DNA from 3 places in the Corynebacterium epidermidicanis genome. Region 2 is predicted to be linked to each of the others. Evidence: predicted binding sites of a transcription regulator. Region 2 holds the regulator's gene; each other region holds the start of a gene.
What was found. Region 2 encodes LexA, which represses DNA repair genes until DNA is damaged. Its sites were predicted from a motif close to CGAACANNTGTTCG; they were not measured.

Region 1 (7,191 bases), 1.2 Mb from region 2:
GCCGAAACGCTCAGCCTGGGCGCGCATATTCTCCATAAGCTCCGGGCCCATAATGCCCTCCCGGAAACCAGGGAAATTCTCCACCTCGGTAGTCGTCATCAGCGAGCCACCGTACTCAATGCCTTCAAACATGATCGGCTTCAGCTCCGCCCGAGCCGCATATACCGCGGCAGTGTAGCCCGCCGGGCCCGAGCCAATGATGGCGATATCGTGAACCATGCGTACATCCCTTCTTCATAAGAGTCCGGACTCTAGCTTAGACCGACTCCCCAACTACAACGCCCCACAGGGCACACACATTCCCCTCACGCGCCGACAAGCAACTTGACTTGCTGGCGTGCCCGGGAACGTCGCGACTTGATCGTGCCCTCCGTAATCCCAGTCATCCTCGAAACCTGAGGTACCGTATGGCCAAGCAGGTCCACCAGCAGCAACACCATCCGATGCTCCGGCTTCAACATCGCCACCGCCAGCGTCACAGTCAACCGCACATCCCACTCCTGCAACGGGTTATAGCCCAGCTCAGGAAGCTCTCCGTCCTCGGTTAACTGAACTAGCCTGCTGCGCTTGCGCAGGTCGTAGCCGGCGTTTGACACCAGCCGGTACAGCCACGTGCGCAGGCTGCAGTCGCTACGAAACTGGTGCAACGTCAAGCTCGCACGAAAGAAGCTCTCCTGCAAAATGTCGTGGATGTCGTGTTCGCACTCCGAGTAGCGGTGCGCAACCCACCACATGGCGCGGCGGTAGCGGTGCACGATTTGGGCGAAGGCGGCTTCATCGCCGCTGATGTAGTGGTGGACGAGCTGGGCGTCGGAAAAGCTGGCGTAGTTGGTTTGGTCAGGCATGGTTCCCCCTTGATGTGATGTGTCCTCCCCCGAAGACACTCTTATTCTGCCTGCCCCAATAAAGAAGCGCCCGCCGAGAGAATCCAACCTGTGGATAACTCTGGGCGGGCGCTGCAACCTGCTACTCCTTATGGCCTCGGAGCTGCGGGAATGGTTTTTTCCACAGACCTGACTGGAGAGTCGGGCTGGCCCCCATCGAAGACACCCATCAGGAAGGTCGTCAGCGCAGCGATGCTGGCCACGATGGCTACGGAAATGGCGATGAGGACGCCTGTCATCACGTTGGAATAGCGCTTTGCGCCGAAACCAGCCCGCGCCGCGGGGGCCGGTGCAGGTTCTGCGACCACCGAAACCTTCGCCTCACCCTCTGCTACAGGCGACAGCGTAGCTGCCGGGGCGAGCCTCTTGACTGCTGCAACAAGGCCGTCGTCGTGCATGCCTGGCAGCACCGCAGGGAACGCAAGCATCGCCGTGCCGTTGGCGTTGATGCGGATGCGCTCAACGGACTCCACGCCCAATACGGACTCGGCACTGGCGGCAGCGAGACCAGCGAACGCGCGAGTGGCGGCCACCGGAGCTACTTCACCCTTTTCCGCTACTGCCTCAACGCTCGAACCCCGGACCCAGTCCGAGACCACCAAGCAGCCCGAGCGGTAGGCAACCACCGTCACGTTGGAAGCCACGACACTGAGCGCCCGTTCAGCTAATCGACGGGTCCGGCGGGTGATTTCAGCGGCGACCCCTGCCGCAGATGCCGAGTTTTCGCTCGTGGTGTCAATGAAAGTGAGTGCGACGTCCTTGCCGGTAAGAAGGTCCTTTGCGTGCCAGAACCGCGCCCGGGCGCTCTCTGCGTCGTAGCTACCGCAGTCCACTAGCAGGCGGAAGCGACCGTCGAGCACCGGAGCACCTGGAACCAACCGGGGCGGCTGCACTAAACCAGCCGACATGGGAGCCGGAATCGGGGCGATTTCGGTGGGAGCCACTGCAAGCTGAACTGCGACGGCATCCTGTGTTGCCGTACGCCCAAGCTTGCGGCGCACCAGGGAAACAAAGCTTTGCACTTCTTCGAGTGGGGTACGCACCAAAGCGACGGCGGTGAGCCCGAGGAAGAGAATTCCGGCGATAGCCGTGCGGATCAGGTAGCCCCAGCTGCCGATGGAACCCCAGAACGAGAGTTGGCTCAGGGCGGCGTCGCAAAGCCAGGCCACGGCAGCCGTGGGCAGGGCCGCGACCAAGACCCACCCCACCGAGCGCATTATTTCCGGGCCGCAGAGGGAACCCAAGTGGCGCTTCAAGAGGAACGCGCCGATGACCGCGCCGGCGACGAAACCGAAGCCGTTGGCCGTGCCCAGCAGCACGACGACGCGTTCCGGGCTCGTGGCGACGAGGGGCGCGAGGTAGGACAGTAATACTTTGGTGGCGGTGATGCCACCGATGATGAAGGTAGGGGTCCAGGCTTCTTCACGCGCGTAGAAGACACGCAGATGGAGCAAAACAATGGCGTACGGGATAAGGGTGAACGCGGAGAAGGACAGTGTCCAGCCCAGGATGGTGGCCAGGCGGGGCTCGAACTCTCCCCACGCGAAGAGCGCGTTGGCGATGTGGGGGCCGAAGAACATGAAGAAGACGATGACCGGGATGAGGGCGAGGAAGGTCAGCTTCGTGGCGATCGTGAGGTCATTGACGACGCCACGGTCGTCGCCATCGGCGGCGCGTCGGGATAGTCGCGGCATGATGGCGGTCAGGAGCGTGACTCCGATGATGCCGTATGGGACCTGCAGCAAGAGCCAGGCCTGCTGGTAGATGTTCGGGGCGTTTTCGTCCGCGATGGAGGCGATGCGCGTGGTGATCATGTAGCCGGCCTGTGAGATGGCGACGTAGACGACGATGGCCATCGCCATGTCGCCGAACTGTTTCAGGCGGGCGTCGATACCCCATAGGGGGCGTAGGTCAATTCCGGCGCGTTTGAGGTACGGCAGCATGATGAGGCTTTGGGACACCACGCCGAGGGTGGTGCCGACCCCAAGCAGCAGGATGTGGGGGTCGGATAGGCTGCCTGGTGCGGATGGGTCGAGCCTGCCCGGAATGAGCCAATACAAGGCGAGGGTAGCCAGCGCGATGACATTGTTGACCACGGGTGCCCAGGCGCCTGGTTTGAAGATCCCCTTGGTGTTCAGGATGGCCATGAACAGGGAGAAGATCCCGTAGAAGAAGATTTGCGGGAGGAGCAAGAATGCGAAGGCGGTGGACTGGGAGAGGTTGACCTTGCCTTCGTCCGACAGCTGGAGGCGCGTGAGGAGGGGGGCTGCAGCCACGCTGATGACTGTGACGCTTATCAAAAGGCTCGACGCGAGGGTGAACAGGCGACGGATGAACGCTGCGCCTTGGTCGGGGTCTTCCTTTTCGGCGCGGATGAGCACCGGGACGACCAGAGAAGTTAGGACCGCCCCCAGGACGATTTCGGTGATGAGGTTGGGCAGGGTGTTGGCGGTGTTGAAGGCTGAAGCGACCGCCCCGCCCATGGTGGCGCCGATTGCCGCGTTGCGGAGGAATCCTGTAATCCGGGAAATCAGGGTGGCAATGGCCATGGAGCCGGTGGAGCGCACCACTGACTCGTCGGAGTCGGTGGTGGCTGTTGTTGCCGGACCCTGTTCTGCGCTTGCGGGCTTGGGTTTCGGCGGTATGGCAGGTGCAGGTGGCGATGCCTCACGGATGCGGGATCGCTGACCTGGAAGTGATGGGGATTCTTCAGACACGGTAGCCATTGTTCAAGCCTCAGAGAGGTAAATGCAAAAGGGCGCGCGGAAGTGACCGGTTTATCCGGGCGGGGGTGGCGGTTGTGGGCTGTTTGCGAAGCGCGTTCGGATGCGTTGGCTGCTTGCCCTGCGGGCTGCTGGCGACTCGTTGTATTTGATGTTGCCCTTGTGACTAAAGCCAACTCTTGGGTCTCTCGGGGTTCTTGTGGCGTGGCCTCGGTGTGGTTTGCGGTGGGTGTCGTCGTTGCTGGTGTGGTGGTGTCGGCAGAGGAGGGTGAGGTTTTCGATGTCGGTGCCACCGCCGTTGAGGAAGCTGATGATGTGGTGGACGTCGCATTCGTCGAGGGGCGCATCGCAGCCGGGGTGGGTGCAGACTAGGTCTCGGGCAAGGAGGGCGACTCGTTGGAGGAAGGTGGCGGTGCGCTGGGTGTTGGTGAGGCTGATGAGGTTGCCGTCTGGGGTGTGGAGGGCGAAGTAGTCGTGAAGTGCGGGGCCTAGGCGGGCGATGTCGAAGATGGAGAGTTCGTCACCGGTGGAGGTAGCGAAGCGGTCGCCCAGGCGGAAGTTTTCGAAGTCTTCGGCTGTCATGGAAACGACGATGGAAGCGCAACCGGTCCGAGCGGTGTGGGTGTCTTCGGTGCGCTTGATGAGATGAGTGAAGGCGTCGGCCATGCGCTGGTCGTATGTGCGCCGGTCGTCTTGGACCTTGATGCCGTGGCTGAGTCCGGCATGCTGGTTGAATGAACGTCGGACTGCAGTTTTGAGGAGACTCGCGGCGTATGCCGGGAGGTAGCCGGAGAAGTAGCGTCCGCCGTCGACATCTGGCTTGGAGATTCGGAACTTGCGACGTTTTTCGGCGCGGAACGGGTCATCGTTGGTGTCGTTGCATCGGCGGGTTCGTTGGCGGAGTTGGGTGGTGAGTTGTTCGGGGGTGAGGTCGTGAGCTTCGTCGAGAATTTGTTTCAGCAAAAATGGCGCTTCTTTGGGGTCATCGAGCTTTTGGAGTTCACGATCGATGATGATCCGCTTGTTCCAGGGTAGGGACCACATGGCGCAGCGGTGCTGCGGGTAGTTAATGAAGTCGTTTTCGGCACGGGTGAGTAGTTCGCGAGTTTCAGCTCGGGACATGCCGTGTGCTTCGGTGAAGTAGTCCTCGATCTTGGCGGATCCGACTTCCGAGTTGGCGTCGGAAAGCCTGGCAGCGTGGGCTGCTTCGGTGGTGAGGTTTGCGAGCATGCGGTGAATTTCGCGAAGCTCACTAAAATCTTCGTGGCTGAATTGTTGTGTGCTGGCATCGCGAAGAAGCGCGAGAACTGTTGCGAATTGACCCATGCTTAAACCCCCTTTCGTACGTACTAATAGTAACCCATAAAACAACCCCTGACAAGCCCTAATGTAAAATTTTTTAGCACAGTAGTTCTAGCGAAAATGTCCGAATTTTCCAGCCTATCAACAACGGGAGACAACACTTCCAATACTTCGATCAAATGTTCGATACGCCTACACATCAAGAGCTACAAACGGGCACACATAAAAACAAAGCCGGTGCAACTGAACGTCATGAGTTCAGCTGCACCGGCCGTCGACAAGCGCAGAAGCAAAAACCTAGTGGGAGCGGTGTTTGCGCAGATGGGCAGCTAGCAGCAGGCCGAAACCGAGCAGTGTCCAGCAGATGAGGGTCAGCCAGGGCTGCGTCGTTGAGACCAATGGGAAGTACGTTTCGTTACGTAGCAGTGTTGCCGAGGCGCCGGGGACGAAGTATTGGCCGATGGCGCCCCGTAGAGCACCAAGGCGCCAGCCGACTTGCGGGAACCCTTAACGGTAAGGCTGATCAGCACACCACCCACGATTCCGCCAAGGACGAGAGGAATCCTGCGACAGTCAGTCCGGTGCCGCGTGTGTCATCGGCCAGGTAGGGGCGTGCGTCCGTAACCTTCACCGAAGGCAGCCCAGCACCCGCCACACCAGCCGCACCAACACCACCAGGCCCAGCACCCGCCACACCAGCCGCACCAACACCACCAGGCCCAGCACCCGCCACACCAGCCGCACCAACACCACCCGCCACACCAGCCGCACCAACACCACCAGGCCCAGCACCCGCCACACCCGCCACACCAGCACCACCAGCCGCAGCACCCGCCTTCATAGCTTCAAAGGCTTTTGCCTGCATGCCTTTTTCCATGGTGGTTGCGAGTTGGGTCAGCATGGGCGTCACTACGTTGCTAGCGGCCGAAGCTGTGATGACCTCGGGGGTAGGTCCATTCAGGATGACCGCACCGTAGACTTGGCGATGCTCGATCTTGTCTAGCGCTTCCTCGCGTGACTGCGCGGCCTCAACCTTCAGGAGCTCAGCTGGCATCTTCCCCGTGGCAGCGGCAATCTGCTCCGGTTGTCCGACAAAGGCGATTGGGATGTTTTGCGGCTTTGCTGTGAGGGAAGGCCACGCAAAAGCAAGCAGCACAATGCTGACGATCACCGCTGCGATCGCCGCGATTCTCAACGCATGAGGCCAGCTGGATACCTCCGGGGCGTCTATTGACGGGTCTTTGTGGGCTGCGTGCGCCGTTCCGGTCATCTGTTTCTCCTTAAAGCTCTTTGCTTGTCGACGTCCGGTGCGTTCGCAATGCCTCCTCAAGAAGGTCACGTGCTAACCGAATTTTAAAAAAGAATGAATATTCGTTTTGGAACTCGGTCGACTCTAGTTCTAGACTGAGGCTTAGTCAACACAGGCCAACAATTAATTTCAGCGCCAGAGCGCACCCGGGCGCGCCACCACATCCAAGCTCGCCCGAGCACACCCGAGCACACCCAAGCTCGCCCGAGCTCGCCCGAGCACACCCGAGCACACCGCCAACCCACAAAACCAACCCACCAACCCACAACCGAAGGAGAACCTCTTGCCTCGAGTCACAGCAGAACATCGTGAAGCCATGCGTGACCGGATCTTGGCAGCAGCAACCACCTGCATTGGTCGAAAAGGTTTTTCCGGCACTTCTATGCAAGACATCATTTCCGAGGCAGGCATGTCGGCCGGCGCGGTGTATCTATACTTCCCCGGGAAAGTCGAATTGGGTCTTGAGGTCGCCCGTGGCTTCCTGGATGAACAACTTCAATTGATTGACGGCATTGTCGCCGATGGCACCATCGGCCCTAATGAACTTTTTGGGCTGCTGCACGAACGTCGAAAAGCAAATCAGCAAATGACATCGATGGCGATTCAGGTGTGGAGCGAGATTGCAGTGAATCCGCAGCTGCAATCAGAATCAGCGGAGATGCTTAAAAGAATTGAGGAGCACTTCTCGGCATTTTTGGTGTCTTGGCTGGTGCATCAGGGTTTTTCGGACGGCGTCGCCAAGCAACGTGCCGAACTTCTCGCCCCATCTTTCATGGGCCTGATGCATGGGTTAATTGTCCGGGCGGTCCTCAGCCCAGACACTGAGCAGCAATTCCTGGACTCGGCGCAAGCTCTCATCGAGCTAGCCAGCGCCGCCAACTAATTTAGCCCTTAGCTCTTCCGCGTCGATTGGCGTCGTTTAGCCTGGCGGAAAACCAGCAGCCCCAGCAGGCCGAACATTGCCGCCACTACC
Region 2 (7,191 bases):
TGACGGCGTGATCGCGCAACATCGTGAGCTGAGCGACATCGAGCGGCATGGGAGGATCGCGAAACTCCAATAACTGTCCACTTGGAGTGTGCACCTTGAAATGCACGGGGATCGGGCCGGGAACATCGATATTGTCGCAGGGGATCCCGAACATACCGACCATGCGCATGTACTGGCTGACATCGGGGGCGGGGACAATAGCCAGTGTTTCTTGCCCCGCCAAATAAAGGACGCGTGAGATGTTCATTCCGCCACCTGCTGGCGCGATGTAGACATCGGTGAGCTGGTGGTAATCGTCGCTGTGTGTGATGCCGTCGCTGTGTGCGGTCCGGTCAAGAGATGGCGTCGGAGTTATGGTTACGATCATGAGGCCACGATGACTTGGATTTCGCGGTCACGCAAGGCATCAACCATGGATTGTGGGGCTCCGCTATCTGTGATGACAACATCAATATCATCAATGCCTGCAAAACTAACCAGGTAATCGTTGCCCATCTTTGTAGAATCGCACAGGACGACGACTTTCTGAGCATTGGTGATCATAGCGCGCTTCACAGCTGCCTCCTGGGAATCCGCCGTCGAAAGTCCGTGGTCTAGGGTCAGCGCGTTGGTACCGATGAATGCCACATCGGCGCGCATCAGCGCTAACGTCCGCAAAGCAGTGTCGCCGACGACAGCCTGGGTAATTGCACGTACCGTGCCGCCTAGCAACTGAACTTCGTCCAAGCCGGAATTCGCCAAGCTCAAAGCGATAGAAAGACTGTTGGTGACTAATGACCAGCGGTGGGCATTGGGGTGGGCAACAAGAACGTCAGCGAAGGACGCCAAGGATGTTCCTGCGTCGAGGAAGATACCTCCGTGTGAATCCGGTACAAATGCTATGGCCTCGCGGGCGATAGCGTTCTTCGCACCCGAGGCCGAACGCGCGCGAGTATCAATGCTGAATTCGGTGGTTTGGAAACTTTGGGTAGCCACCGCGCCACCGTGCACGCGATGCACGATGCCTTCCTGGTCGAGCACCGCCAAATCTCGACGGATGGTCTCGGCAGTAACCTCGAAACGTTGGGACAGCTCGGTGACGTTGACGCGCCCCTCTACGGCTGTCAATGAAGCAATTTGTCGACGTCTTTCTTCCGCGTACATGAGCATCTCCTTACATGGCAGTAACCGGAGTTGATAGCGGTTAAGCGAGTGGGTTGTCGCCGAATCAACCGGGTTTACAAAAGCGGGTGAGCTAGCCGAAACCTCCGCAGTCATCGACACGCGCTCGAGCGAACCGGCTCAGAGTATTGGGTGGGCATCGGGGCGCGGCCGAACAACATGCGTGGGTTTTTCCAAACTTGTACCTACATTTTGGCACGGAATAATGCCCGTTCGGTCAGAGTAGGGCGATATCACAGAGAAACTCACAAAGCTACCCCGATATTGGGGGTAGCTCTCGGGTGTAGCGACTGCGGGAATGTTTTGGGAGTAGTACTGCAGAAATGCACGTCGCTCCCTGCCATCCTTAGTCCCGGTTGGGGGAAGTCTTCGAGCGTTGTTCGTAAAAGACCTAGAGCTTGCGAAGTACTGATACTACCTTGCCCATAATTTGTGCCTCTTCGCCTGGGATCGGCGAAAAAGACTCGTTATGTGGCAAGAGCCAAATGCCGGTGGAATCTTTGTGAAATTCCTTGACCGTTGCCTCTCCGTCGAGCATCGCAGCGACAAACTCACCTTGTTCTGCCACCGGTTGTGAGCGAACTACAACCCAGTCGCCATCCAAAATGCCGACATCGCGCATGGACTCGCCTACGACCTGCAGCATGAATAGCTCACCATCGCCGACGATCTCCGCGGGCATGGGGAAATAGTCCTCAATGTGCTGCTCTGCCAGGATCGGATTGCCAGCTGCAATGTTGCCGACGATGGGGATGAAGTTAGCTGGGCTCGCCCCCTCCGGCGCTGCATGCTTCTTTGCTTCTTTCCAACCCACCTTGGGGCCTGACTTCTTTTTGTTGGCATCGGGGATGACCCTGACATCTACCGCTCGTGGTTTATTCGGATCCCGGCGGAGGTATCCCTTTTCTTCGAGCTGACGAAGCTGATATGCCACAGAAGACGTGGATTGTAGCCCCGCGGCATCACCAATCTCGCGGATGCTTGGCGGGTAACCGCGCAGGACAACTGCATCGCGGATTACTTCTAGGATACGGCGCTGGCGATCGGTCAACTTGGCCAGATCTGGCTGATTCTTTTTGGGCGCGTTCATCGACATCTCTTTCTCGTTGACAGTGGTGGGGCTGTGCTTAGTGTTTGTTGGTGAGGGGGTTGTGTGGTGGACCTAGGGGCGTGCATACGGCTTGGCAAGAGCGGCGAGAAGAAAAAACTATTGGGTGGGATTCTTGCTTCTTCTTTAGTTCTATTCGATCGAACGCACTTTAGCAATGCAACGCGCCTAAGACTTCGAAAATAGTGGGCCGAAAAGTCGAACAAGTGAGTTGTGTGAGAAGGAGTAAAGGCGCCGATAGAAGGAAAATACCTGGTAATCCAAGTAGTTTCAGTGTAGGTTAAGAGATTTTTCGAAAATGTTCGAAAATGGGCTTGCGGTGTTCGAATTTACAGTGCTATAACTTGGGTACAACAAAAAGTTCGAACAGGTGCGCGACGTCTTGTCTGTCCTTGTCTAGGGGTGCGGTTAAGGTCAGCGGCGTAAATACATAAACCTAATTTGAGGAGAAGTCATGACCACCGTTATTAATCGCAATCGCCAAGTCCCGACCGTTCGTACCGAAACGGTAGCCATCGTGCAACCCGCTTCAGTATGGGATGGCGGGGCATTGGCCACACACCCGAGCCGTGACCACCGAGTTCGCAGTACCCACGTTGACTTTCGGAGAGATCGTCCGGCGGATGAGCGAGCGATTGAAACAAGATCGAACTACTGGGGCAACCTCGGTAATGGAATAAAGCAACTCATTCTTGGCGGAATCTTTGGTAGTGCGATCGTTATCGGTCTATTGCTCGCGGGCCCAGAGAAGACGGACAGCGCTTCGACTTTGGAATTCGGTGCGACAGCTACGGCGGGTGCCCCGGCAGGTGCCGGACATGCTACTAACGGGGTAGTGCCCGCAGCCGTACTCGCAAAATAGGTATTGAACAGTCACCGAAGAATTGGTCTACAACGCAATCGGATCGCTGCGATTAGCAGATTTGCAGAACACGATAGAATGTGGGGCGACATTCGCTTTGTCGTTTGTGCACTAAACCCCAAATTCGAAAGAGCGTGCCGTGTATTGCCCCTTCTGCCATCATGACTCATCTCGTGTCATCGATTCCCGAGTGATCGACGCAGGTGCCGCAATCCGTCGACGTCGCGAGTGCACCAACTGCGAAGGGCGCTTCACTACTGTGGAGAAGGCAGTTCTTCTTGTGATCAAGAGGAACGGGGTAACTGAACCCTTCAGTCGTGAGAAAGTCATCGTTGGTGTTCGTCGAGCTTGTCAAGGACGAGACGTCAGTGACGACGCGCTGAAGCGACTTGCCCAAGAGGTCGAGGAAGCTGTGCGTAGCCACGGAAGCAGCCAAGTTCAAGCCAATGATATTGGCCTTGCAATTCTGGAGCCTCTCCGCGAGCTGGACGAGGTCGCCTATTTGCGCTTCGCTTCGGTGTACAAGTCTTTCGAGAGCGCAGACGACTTTGAGTCAGAAATCCGCCTCATGCGTCGGCGCGCACGACAAAGCTCGTAGCTTGGTGCCAGCCACGACTCTTCAGGTTATCGACCCAGCTTATCGATCGCTTTCTCGATTCTGCGTGCCGACACCGGATGGGCTGTTCCGAGTTGCTGGGCAAACAAACTCACCCGCAGTTCCTGGATCATCCACAAAATGTCCTTAACCGGCTTCGTCTTAGCAGCCGAAGAATGCAACCGTTCCAATCGAAGATCTAAGTAATGGGTGACTTGAGCAATTTCTTCTTGGATATCAGCATCTCGGTCAGGATCTCGGTCCATATTTTCCAGGCGAACGGCCATCGCGCGTAGATACCTGGGTAGATGTCGCAAACGCTCAATTCCATGAATACTTACCGCATGCGCAGGTAATAGAAATTCCAATTGGGCCTTCATGTCGTCGATTGCGGGACCGGTCCACGCTGCGAGTTCTTGTCGCACAGCGAGGTAGTCGACCAAACCAGGCGCGAGTGCGACCACAATCTGGCGTACCGCCCCCGGAACTTGTGGCTTGACCACAGACACTAATTGAGCAAACTGTTCCGGATTGCGTACCTTTTCGGGATATTTGATCAGCAGATCTCGCGTTGCGGCCGCCGTCGCATCTGCCACTAAGCCAGAAACACCACCATGCGGATAATTCTCTACTGCGACACGCTGCCGCAACGCAAGCCCATTTACCATCTGCTTTTCATTGACCTGTACCTCGCGAAGCAGCAACGTGAGCACCGAAGTCAGCATGGCATTTTCGGCATCCTGCTCCGTGGGCATAGCTTGAACACTAAGTCCCTCGGGCCCTACGACCAATGCCGGGTAGGCGATCACCCGCTGACCATCGACAGTCGTCACCACCTCTTTTTCAATGGCGCCCAAACTGTCATCCCAAGTGGTGGCCCGCGCCAGCACTTTCTTGCCCGCAACCTTTGCCACCGAAGATTTCACGCGCGAACTATTACGCTGCTGAAGTGCGCGCAATGACTTGTCAGCATCAACAATCTTGCCACGCTTGTCGACAGCCGCGAAGGTGAGCAGTAGGTGAGCAGGCAACTTAGCTGTCTGGAAATCCTCTGCTGAAATCCCCGAAGCCCCGAAGGAACGCAACACATCAGCAAGCTGCGCAGTGAGTGCACCGTGATACGGGTTCAGCAACGGTAGCGCCCTGGCCGCAAAATCGGGTGCTGGGATAATATTGCGACGCAACGGTTTCGGGAGGCTGCGAATCAGTTCCGTAACCAATTCTAATCTCAACCCCGGCACGAGCCAGTCGAAGTCCTGATCCGTGACTGTGGCCAACAGGGGCATTGGAATTCTTAAGGTAACTCCATCCAGCGGATCGGTGGGATCGAATTGGTAGGATAAGTCGAATTCCAAGTCCCCCTGCCGCCAGACATTCGGGAATTCAACCGCGGTAATTTCGCTGGCTTCATCCGTGACGAGTTTGTCGGGGTCGAAGTCCAACAAAGTGGGTTGTTGAGCTCGCTGTTTCTTCCACCACTTATCAAAGTTTCGGGAAGTAGTGGCATCCGCAGGCAACTTCGCGTCGTAAAAGGCGTACAAGGTGTCTTCATCGACGACGATCCCTCGTTTGCGAGCCTTTTCCTCGAGGTGGGCCGCGTTTTCGAGAAGCTCACGATTGTGATGGAAGAACTTGTGGTGAGTGTTCCATTGGCCGTCGATAAGTGCGTTTCGGATGAACATGTCTCGGGCGGCCACGGCATCGACATGGTGATAGGGGACCAGTTTGTCGGCGATCACGGGAACACCAAACAGGGTCGAGCGTTGGTGTACCATCGCGGCGCCGCGTTTCGCCGACCAGATCGGTTCGGAAAACTGGTGTTTCAACAGGTCTCCCGCCAGTTTCTCTACCCAAATCGGATCGATCGCGGCGACATCGCGGGCCCAGAGACGCGAGGTGTCCACCAGCTCGGCGGCCATCACGAATTGAGGGGGCTTCTTCGCTAACGCTGACCCCGGGAAAATCATGAACTTTGCGTTTCGAGCGCCGAGGAACTCCTTGGAATCGCCCTCGCGAAGCCCGATGTGAGACAGGAGCCCAGCCAGCAACGACTGGTGTAGAGCATCAGGATTATCTCCAGTGGATTCCTTTGCGTTCCACCCAAGGTCTTTTGCAACTTGGGTCAGCTGGCGGACAAGATCTTGCCATTCCCGGGCACGCATATAGTGCAAAAACTCAGCCTTGAGCCTCTTGCGGAACTGATTGCCGGATAACGACCCGGCAAGTTCATTGAGATACTCCCACAGCTTAAGGTATGACAAGAAGTCGCTGGTGGTGTCCTTGAACCGGGCGTGCTGTTGATCCGCTTGGGCCTGAAATTCGAGGGGGCGTTCGCGGACATCCTGGATTGTCAATGCAGCGACGACAACAATGACTTCACTTAGGCATCCGTTTCTTTGTGCTTCGACGAGCATGCGGGCCAAGCGCGGATCGACGGGGATCCGGGCAAGTTGCTTCCCGACGTCGGTGAGCTCGATGGTGTCACCGGTCTTGTTGCTCCGCAGTGCGCCTAGTTCATGGAGTAGGAGGAGACCGTCGCGAATCGCCCGAAGGTCCGGCGCTTGCAAAAACGGAAACTCAGCGATATCGCCCAGGCCGAGCGCTGCCATATGGAGGATGACGCTCGCCAGGTTGGTGCGGAGGATTTCCGGGTCGGTAAATTCTGGACGCGAAAGGAAATCTTCCTTTGAATAAAGGCGAATTGCGATACCGTCTGCCACGCGACCGCATCGACCTGACCGCTGATTGGCGCTTGCCTGCGAGATCGGTTCGATGGGCAGGCGCTGCACCTTCGTCCGGTTTGAAAACCGAGAAATTCGAGCCAGGCCCGTATCGACGACATAGTGGATTCCCGGCACAGTCAAGGAGGTTTCGGCGATGTTTGTCGCGAGCACAACACGACGTCGCGAATGCGGCGCGAACACCCGATGCTGCTCCTCATTGGACAATCGGCCAAAGAGTGGAACTACCTCCACACCTTTCCATCTCCGTGTCGCAATCGCTTCCATGCAGTCGCGAATATCTCGCTCACCTGCAAAGAAGCACAAGATGTCGCCGGATCCTTCGCCCATCAGTTCTTCGACTGCATCGCAGACGCCATCGTTGACATCTTGATCGACGAGCTTGCCGGCAGCCTCAAATTGGAGGGAGCGATACCGTACTTCGACGGGGTAGGTGCGCCCCGAAACTTCAATGATCGGCGCTGGTTGCCCGTTCTCGTCGGCAAAATGTGTCGCGAAACGCTCTGGATCAATCGTGGCCGAAGTAATAATTACCTTCAGGTCAGGTCGTTTTGGCAGCAGTTGCTTGAGATAGCCCAGGAGAAAGTCGATATTGAGGGAGCGTTCGTGGGCTTCGTCGATAATGATGGTGTCATACGCATTGAGGTATCTGTCGCGCTGCATCTCCGCCAATAGGATGCCATCTGTCATCAGTTTGACGGCGGTCGATTCCGACACCCTGTCG
Region 3 (7,191 bases), 220 kb from region 2:
GCCAAACCCAGCCAAAACAGAGCGTTCGACAGCCCCGCCCCGTGGCCGTAGGAGAGGAACTCCAAGTCTAAGGTCTTGAGCACGCCGCCACGATTGCGGACGGCACCGGCGCCAAATGATGAGAGCGCCAACACCACCGCAGCTGACGTCCCCAGCCAGGTGATTGTCGCGATTGTTACCCCGTTTTGGTTGGCGGCAGACGCGGGAATCTGCGACGGAGCAGAGTTTATGATTGTGGGCATGGTTGTTAAATCAAGCCCGTCGCTTGGTTGACCTGATTGCGAGGTCGCGCAGGCATTGGGCAATGGGCTGGGGGAGTTCGACATCATCAAGCCGGGCTAGGCCAGTGGTGGTGAGCTCGGTGATGCGCTTTTCCACCACATCTTCTGCGCCGGTGCTGCGAATAATAGCGGCGAGTTCCGTGAGTTCGTGCGGATCCTGGGCAACGCCAACGCCAGCGCGGAGCTGTTTGGCCGCTACTGGGTTGGTCGCGTCGGCGGCTGCAAGTGCTGCAGCGAGCAAGACGGTTCGTTTGCCTTCGCGGATGTCGTCGCCGGCTGGTTTGCCGGTAACTTCTGGGTCTCCGAAGACGCCCAAGAGGTCGTCGCGAAGCTGGTAGGCGATGCCGATGTCGTGGCCATAGGCACGGAAGGCGTCGATCATTGGCTGTGGCGCCTGGCCGATGGCAGCCCCGATGTGTAATGGGCGTTCAATCGTGTAGGCGGCGGTCTTGAAGCGATTGATTTTCTCGGCGATGTCAACGCGTTCGTCGCCGGAGCTTTCCACGCTGATGTCGAGTATCTGACCTGCGATAACCTCAGTCTTCATTGCGGACCATGGTCCGCGCACCCGTTGCAACGCCTCAAGTGAGAGCCCGGACGAGTAGAGCATGTCTTCCGCCCAGGCCAGTGCGATATCGCCAACCAAAATTGCGATTGCTTCGCCAAAATGCTCCGCGGAACCGTGCCATTGTCGCTCGCGGTGCTGAGCTTCGACCCGGCGATGAATGGTGGGGAAGCCGCGTCGGGTGTCAGAGGCATCGATGATGTCGTCGTGAATGAGCGCGCATGCTTGGATGAGCTCAAGTGCAGAAACCGTACGAAGTACCGCAGCTGGGTCTTCATTTGCGATACCAGCGCCGTGGTAGCCGACCCAGGCAAACATCGGGCGCAGGCGCTTGCCTCCGCTGAGGACCATATCTTCTAACAAGGTGATGGCCTGCGTGACCATGGGGTCGATGGCATCCACCGCAGCTCGTTGCTGAGCGAAGAATTCCTCGAGGCATTTTTCGACGGCCGTAGGGAAGGCGTCGAGATTGAGTGTCTCGCTATTTGGGCTGGTCAACTGATGTTTCCTACCTAGCTGTCTAAAAATAAATTAGTAAAACAAACAAAGCTGTCTATTTTTTCGGCGTTTTTGCCACGAAGGCGCACCCTCTATGAATAAGATACCCAGGCATGACAGATTCCCGAGTAATTCCGAACTATCAGCGTCATATCGTTGATGTCCTCTCCCAACCTACCCCCGGTCGGATTCCGTTTTCTGTCGAGTTCATGCCGCCGCGTGACGAAGCCGCAGAGAGGCGCCTGTTCGACGCAGCGCTGGTGTTTAAGGATCTTGGAGTCTCTTTCGTGTCGGTGACCTACGGCGCAGGTGGCTCCACTCGGGATCGCACTTTCCGGGTAGCGCAGCAGCTTGCCCAATACCCGCTGACCACGCTTGTGCACTTGACCCTCGTGGATCACCCTTGCCAGCAACTGCACGATATTCTCTCTACTTACGCCGACGCTGGTCTTACCAACGTGTTGGCGTTGCGTGGCGATCCACCCGGCGACCCGCTCGGCCCCTGGACAAAAACGGCCGACGGTTTGGAGTATGCATCTGAGCTCATCGAGCTCATTCAGCAGCACCCGTCGTGTAGCCGTTTTGAGGTGGGGATCGCTTCATTCCCAGAAGGGCATCACCGTGCAGACTGCCTCGAAACTGATACGTACAACACCCTCCGCAAACTTCGAGCCGGGGCAGCGTATTCTATTACGCAGATGTTTTTCGACGTGGAGCATTTTTTGCGCCTGCGTGACCGCCTGATCGCCGAAGATCCAGAACATGGCGCCAAGCCGATCATTCCCGGAATCATGCCGATCACCAGCGTGCGCGGCATGCAGCGCCAAGTAGATCTCTCTGGGGCATCGGTGCCCGCAGCTTTGCGACGACGCCTCCACGAGGCGGAACCTCATGGCGCGGACTATGTGCGCTCGGTCGGTATTGAATTGAGCACGGAGCTGGCGGAGCGTCTCATCGCGGAAGGGGTTCCCGGCATGCACTTTATGACCCTCAACAACGCACGAGCGACCCAGGAAGTCCTCCACAACTTAGGAATGGCTCCGGCCTGGGGTGTGGACAAGGGGCATGACGCCATCCGCTAGCGCTTATCGACGTGTTCAGTTGCCGATTCGACATGGGGGAAGGGGAGAGTGGCCTGTAGAATCGCGAACTCGCGAGCGTCCCCAGAAAAGACATGGTGGCGTAGCAAGTCCGTGAAACCCAGGCGTCGATAAAGCCCGAAGGCGGCATTGTTTTCTGCCGGGACTTCTGGAGTGGACAGCAGTATTGATGGGTGTCGGGTGGTTTCAGCTAGTCGCAAAAGCAGCTGTCGCCCAATGCCGACACCTTGAGCTTCTGGGTCGACGTGGATCTCGCTGAGTTCGAAATAGTTGCTCAGCGTGCGTCGGTTTTCCGGAGTGTAGGAATTTGCGGAATGAAGACCACGCTGGATTTGGGTATGCCACCAGTTCAGTGGAGTTCCAGAGTGTCCGTAGGCGATCCCAACGATTTCCCGGTTGTCGGTAATGGCAATGATGGCAGCGAAGCCGGGGAGCTGGGTATGTTGCCGCCAGGCGGTTACTCGGGTTTCGAGCAAATCTGGGTCGTAGTGCATGGCGCGAAGGTAGATCTCGACCAGCCGTGGGGCGAGAGTGATGAACTCTATTTTGCTCAGTCGTCGAAATTCAATCTGCACAAATATATCGAATCATGATTGAGGTTGTGGTGTGGGAGCTTTTTACTTTTGGCTGCAATTAAAGGCGGTTCTGATTTTGCCATTCGAACACCTGTTCTAGCTAGTGGGTGTTCGTGTCGACCCCTCCTTCTAGGGTTAAGGGCAACAAAACACATACATCGCACAGAGGACGTGATCCTGATGAATACCGTGGTATCCGCAACAACTCGTTTTGCTCGTCGACCACAAATTAAGCACATCCAGATGATTTCTCGAGCTAGCGTGCTGCTCCGAGATGCATCCTGGGCCTATCGGGCGGGAAACTATTCAGATGCGGTCGAATTTAGTTATCAAGCAGCGCTGCGCACAGCAGGTGCTTATGTTGCAGCCTCCCCCATAGCGAAGCGGAAACGGTTGCCCCGGAGTGCATGGGATCAATTATCGCTCGTTGATGGAGCAGGAAAAGGGTGGGCTCGACAGTTTGCTCGTTTTTCTCAACTGCGTTCTCGGCTGCTCACTGGGCTTGAGGTAGATTTTGAGCCCGTCGATGCCCTCCGATTGCTGAATTTGTCTGAGCAGTTTCTGGACTTCGTGGAGTCGGTTGGGCTTGAAACTACGGTGGCTGCATAGGTGTCTTTGGGGGCGGAGTTAGATTTTTCGAAAAACGGGAACTTTAGGATTAGTCTTGACGTTGAGATGAGTAGTACAAAGTTGAATCCGCGATAGATTCCCAGCTGGACTGAGACTTTCGCCGTAGGGGATGGAGGAAGTTGTGGCGCTTTCTGAACAGGAGCTGCGTGCGCTCAGGGAGATCGAGCAATCTCTCTTGGCTGACGACCCTAAGTTCGGCTCTGCTGTGTCAGGGGTGGAGCACCACGGTGGCGGTGGCTTCACTTTTTCCCTCCAGGCTATTGCGATTTTCGTTCTTGGCCTAGTGGTGTTGATCGGCGGAATTGCTCTGAGCCAAACAAATCTCTGGTTCGTAGCGCTCAGTGTGGTTGGCTTTTTGCTCATGTTTGGCGCAGGTCTGTGGATGATTCGCGCTAATGATGCCAAAACTCCGGCGATTCCTCGGCCTGCAACCCTTGGCTCGAGGCCAGGGCCATCCGCTCCATCAAGTGGCGGTGGATTTACCGACCGGATGGACGAGCGCTTTCGTGGCAGGTTTGATGATCGTTCCTAATTAGCGTTCGGCAACCGCTTAAGCATTCACTCCCGAAAAGAAGGGGTACTTCGCAACTGCGAGGTGCCCCTTCTTTTGTTTCGGGATCGTGTGGGGGCCTTGAAACAGGGGTTAAGTAGAGAAAAGTGTGTCCGGCCGGTGTGTCGCCGGCCGTGCGGGTTTGCTGCACAAGTGCTATGTCGTCGCTTCGGCGTAGTCCGACTACGTAGAGCAGCGTTTTTTAATGAATAAAATCCCACAGCGGTAGTCCGACTACACCGAAGGGACGACATCGAGCGGGCTACGACTCTCAGACAACAGTAAATACTGGCTTCAGGCCGACAACGTTGCGGAAATCATGAATGACAGAAGGTTAAGCAAAGAACAGTGTGACCGTTGATGCGGTCATCTCGCTCGTTATAGCCAGGCAAGCCCGCCAAGTCGTTTCGATTAAACCAGTCTCGGCAGCGGAACTGCGCGTCCGGGCTGCAAGGGTGCCCGGACGGTTGGGCTTCACTAGCGCGTCCCAGGGGTATGGCGCTGCGTTCAGTGGTGCGGAATGGAAGAAGTACTGCCGTTTGCAATCTTTGCCCCACTTCCCACCACCAGCACACCCCACTTTGCCCCACCAACTTAAATGATCTAAGTTGACTCGCGCACTTTACCTGCGGAAATGAAGCGTTCGGAACGTTGGGGCTGTGCTGTGCCTACGTATCACCCTGCTGACTATTGGGGTGGGTGTGCTTCAAAGTGGCCAAAGATGCAGGTTTGTCTTTAAAGTTTCCCCACTTAATTTTTACGTCTTGACCTGCAGATACTTGGACAGGATGTGGAAAAAGTTTATGTCTGGGGGTTGTAGGTGGGGGAAAGTGGGGTATTGTGGGTGTCGGTGGAAGGTATTGGTGTCTCGATGTGCGGATTGGCAGCCGAAAGGAGCTAAAACAAGCGTCGGGCGTCTATCGCTAGAAACCGACCAAAACCAAAAAAGAAACACTCAACGACTTTTTCCAAGTGATGGCTAGTGAAAGGTGGGTCCAGGAATGTTTCTTGGTACCTACACGCCAAAACTGGATGACAAGGGTCGATTGACTCTGCCGGCGAAATTTCGTGAGGAATTAGCTGGAGGGTTGATGATCACCAAGGGGCAAGACCACTCGTTGGCCGTGTACCCGAAGGCGGAGTTTGAGGAACGGGCTCGCAAAGCCGCATTGGTCTCTCGAACCAATCCGGAAGCGCGCGCATTTATTCGTAACTTGGCAGCAAGTGCGGATGAACAGCGTCCCGATGGACAAGGGCGAATTACCTTGTCTGCCCCTCATCGCACATACGCCGGGTTGACCAAAGAATGTGTCGTGATTGGTTCGGTCGATTTTCTAGAGATCTGGGACGCAGAGGCATGGGCCAACTACCAAGCGGAAACTGAAGCTGCTTACTCCGCCGGCGAAGACGACGTCTTGGGTGGATTGCTTTAGTCCAAACGCAACAGCGCTCAGCTGCGGAGTTTGTGTGTATAAGGACTCCGCTCGAGTGGTTGATTGTTCTGGTGTACTTCCCCGACATCAGAGCCGTCCCATTCGAGCGGAGCCCTATACACACTAGGTCGCAGGCACGCACTAGTCGGTAACGCAATGCAGGAAAAAGGGGGAGGTGCCCGCACATGACCACGAACGAACACGGACACATCCCAGTGATGCGTGACCGGATGGCGCAATTGCTCCAACCGGCCGTCGACAAGCTTGGCGAGCAAGCAGTCATCGTTGACGGGACGTTGGGTGCCGGTGGGCACACCGAATATTTCCTGCAGCAGTTCCCCAAGGCAAGTGTGATCGGTATTGATCGCGACGCGCAGGCGCTTGCCGATGCCACCCGCCGGTTGGCTGCTTTCCCGGGTCGATTCGTAGGAGTTCATACCCGGTTCGACGGACTGGGTGAGGCAATTGATGCTGGTGAAGGTGAGATTTTTGATAAGGTACGCGCAGCGGGAGTGGCCGGCGCGCTCTTTGACCTGGGTGTTTCCTCGATGCAACTTGATCAGGCCGAGCGCGGATTCGCCTACAAGGTAGACGCTCCATTGGATATGCGCATGGACCCGTCGCGGGGCATTACCGCAGCGGACGTGCTGAACACTTACTCCCACGGCGAGTTGGCACATGTGCTCAAAGCCTATGGCGACGAGCGCTTCGCGGGGAAAATCGCCTCGGCAGTGCTTCGGGAACGGGAAAAGGAACCGTTTAAGAATTCGGCGCGTCTGGTGGAGCTGCTATATGCAACTATTCCGGCCGCTACCCGTCGAACCGGCGGGCACCCAGCAAAGCGGACCTTCCAGGCCCTGCGTGTGGAAGTCAACGGTGAGCTCGACGCACTGGCCAACGTGATTCCAGTTATCTGCGATCGTTTGGCGCTTGGTGGTCGTGTGGTCTTCATGAGTTACCAGTCCTTGGAAGACAAGATCGTCAAGAAGGCATTGGCGCAGTTGACGACCTCAAAGACCCCGCAAGGACTACCGATGGACCTCCCGGGCACCGCAGCCGAATTCCGGCTGGTGACCCGTGGTGCCGAAACCGCTTCCGAACAAGAAATTGACGACAACCCCCGGGCCGCACCCGTGCGTGTGCGCGCGGCCGAACGAATCGCTACAGCGGACGGAGAGGAAAACTCATGAGCATCACCACCCCGCCACGAAACGAATCGCGACGCGCACACACCCTGCTGCTCGATCGCCCGCAACGCACACCGCGCCGGACGGAGCCAGTCCGCAGCGAACCATTCGCCCGCCCACAGCGCAGCACAGGCCTTGGTCAGCCGACCCGCAAGAACCGCCTGCAAAAAACCCTCGGGTCAAAGCAGGTCGTCTCCGTCCGCGGACGTCGCGTTGAGCAGCACAAAGCGGACCCGGAGCGCGTCAAGCTCGTTGTAGCGGTATCGATTTGTCTGGCGGCTATCGTCGCAGCCGCGATGCTCCTGTCCGGCCGGACCACGGAACAAGCCTTCGAGCTGCAGAAACTGACCGCGCAGGAAACTCAGTTGAACA

Region 1: the regulator LexA is predicted to act here: its motif matches at 5,082-5,095, upstream of CEPID_RS12265 (HNH endonuclease signature motif containing protein).
Region 3: the regulator LexA is predicted to act here: its motif matches at 3,104-3,117, upstream of CEPID_RS08110 (SAV_6107 family HEPN domain-containing protein).

The regions. Positions count from the first base shown of each region.
Region 1 covers NZ_CP011541.1:2,676,658-2,683,848, reverse strand. The annotation lists gene trxB (thioredoxin-disulfide reductase) at 1-219, opposite strand, end outside; gene CEPID_RS12275 (RNA polymerase sigma factor) at 306-845, opposite strand; gene CEPID_RS12270 (lipid II flippase MurJ) at 974-3,610, opposite strand; gene CEPID_RS12265 (HNH endonuclease signature motif containing protein) at 3,662-4,933, opposite strand; gene CEPID_RS13395 (hypothetical protein) at 5,433-6,179, opposite strand; gene CEPID_RS12255 (TetR/AcrR family transcriptional regulator) at 6,502-7,101, shown strand; gene CEPID_RS12250 (hypothetical protein) at 7,110-7,191, opposite strand, start outside.
Region 2 covers NZ_CP011541.1:1,522,490-1,529,680, reverse strand. The annotation lists gene CEPID_RS07125 (carbohydrate kinase family protein) at 1-367, opposite strand, end outside; gene CEPID_RS07120 (DeoR/GlpR family DNA-binding transcription regulator) at 364-1,143, opposite strand; gene lexA (transcriptional repressor LexA) at 1,553-2,257, opposite strand; gene CEPID_RS07110 (hypothetical protein) at 2,724-3,131, shown strand; gene nrdR (transcriptional regulator NrdR) at 3,271-3,729, shown strand; gene hrpA (ATP-dependent RNA helicase HrpA) at 3,756-7,191, opposite strand, start outside.
Region 3 covers NZ_CP011541.1:1,747,075-1,754,265, reverse strand. The annotation lists gene CEPID_RS08130 (alpha-(1->6)-mannopyranosyltransferase A) at 1-242, opposite strand, end outside; gene CEPID_RS08125 (polyprenyl synthetase family protein) at 253-1,344, opposite strand; gene CEPID_RS08120 (methylenetetrahydrofolate reductase) at 1,458-2,426, shown strand; gene CEPID_RS08115 (GNAT family N-acetyltransferase) at 2,423-3,019, opposite strand; gene CEPID_RS08110 (SAV_6107 family HEPN domain-containing protein) at 3,200-3,628, shown strand; gene CEPID_RS08105 (DUF3040 domain-containing protein) at 3,771-4,181, shown strand; gene mraZ (division/cell wall cluster transcriptional repressor MraZ) at 5,201-5,632, shown strand; gene rsmH (16S rRNA (cytosine(1402)-N(4))-methyltransferase RsmH) at 5,818-6,822, shown strand; gene CEPID_RS08090 (hypothetical protein) at 6,819-7,191, shown strand, end outside.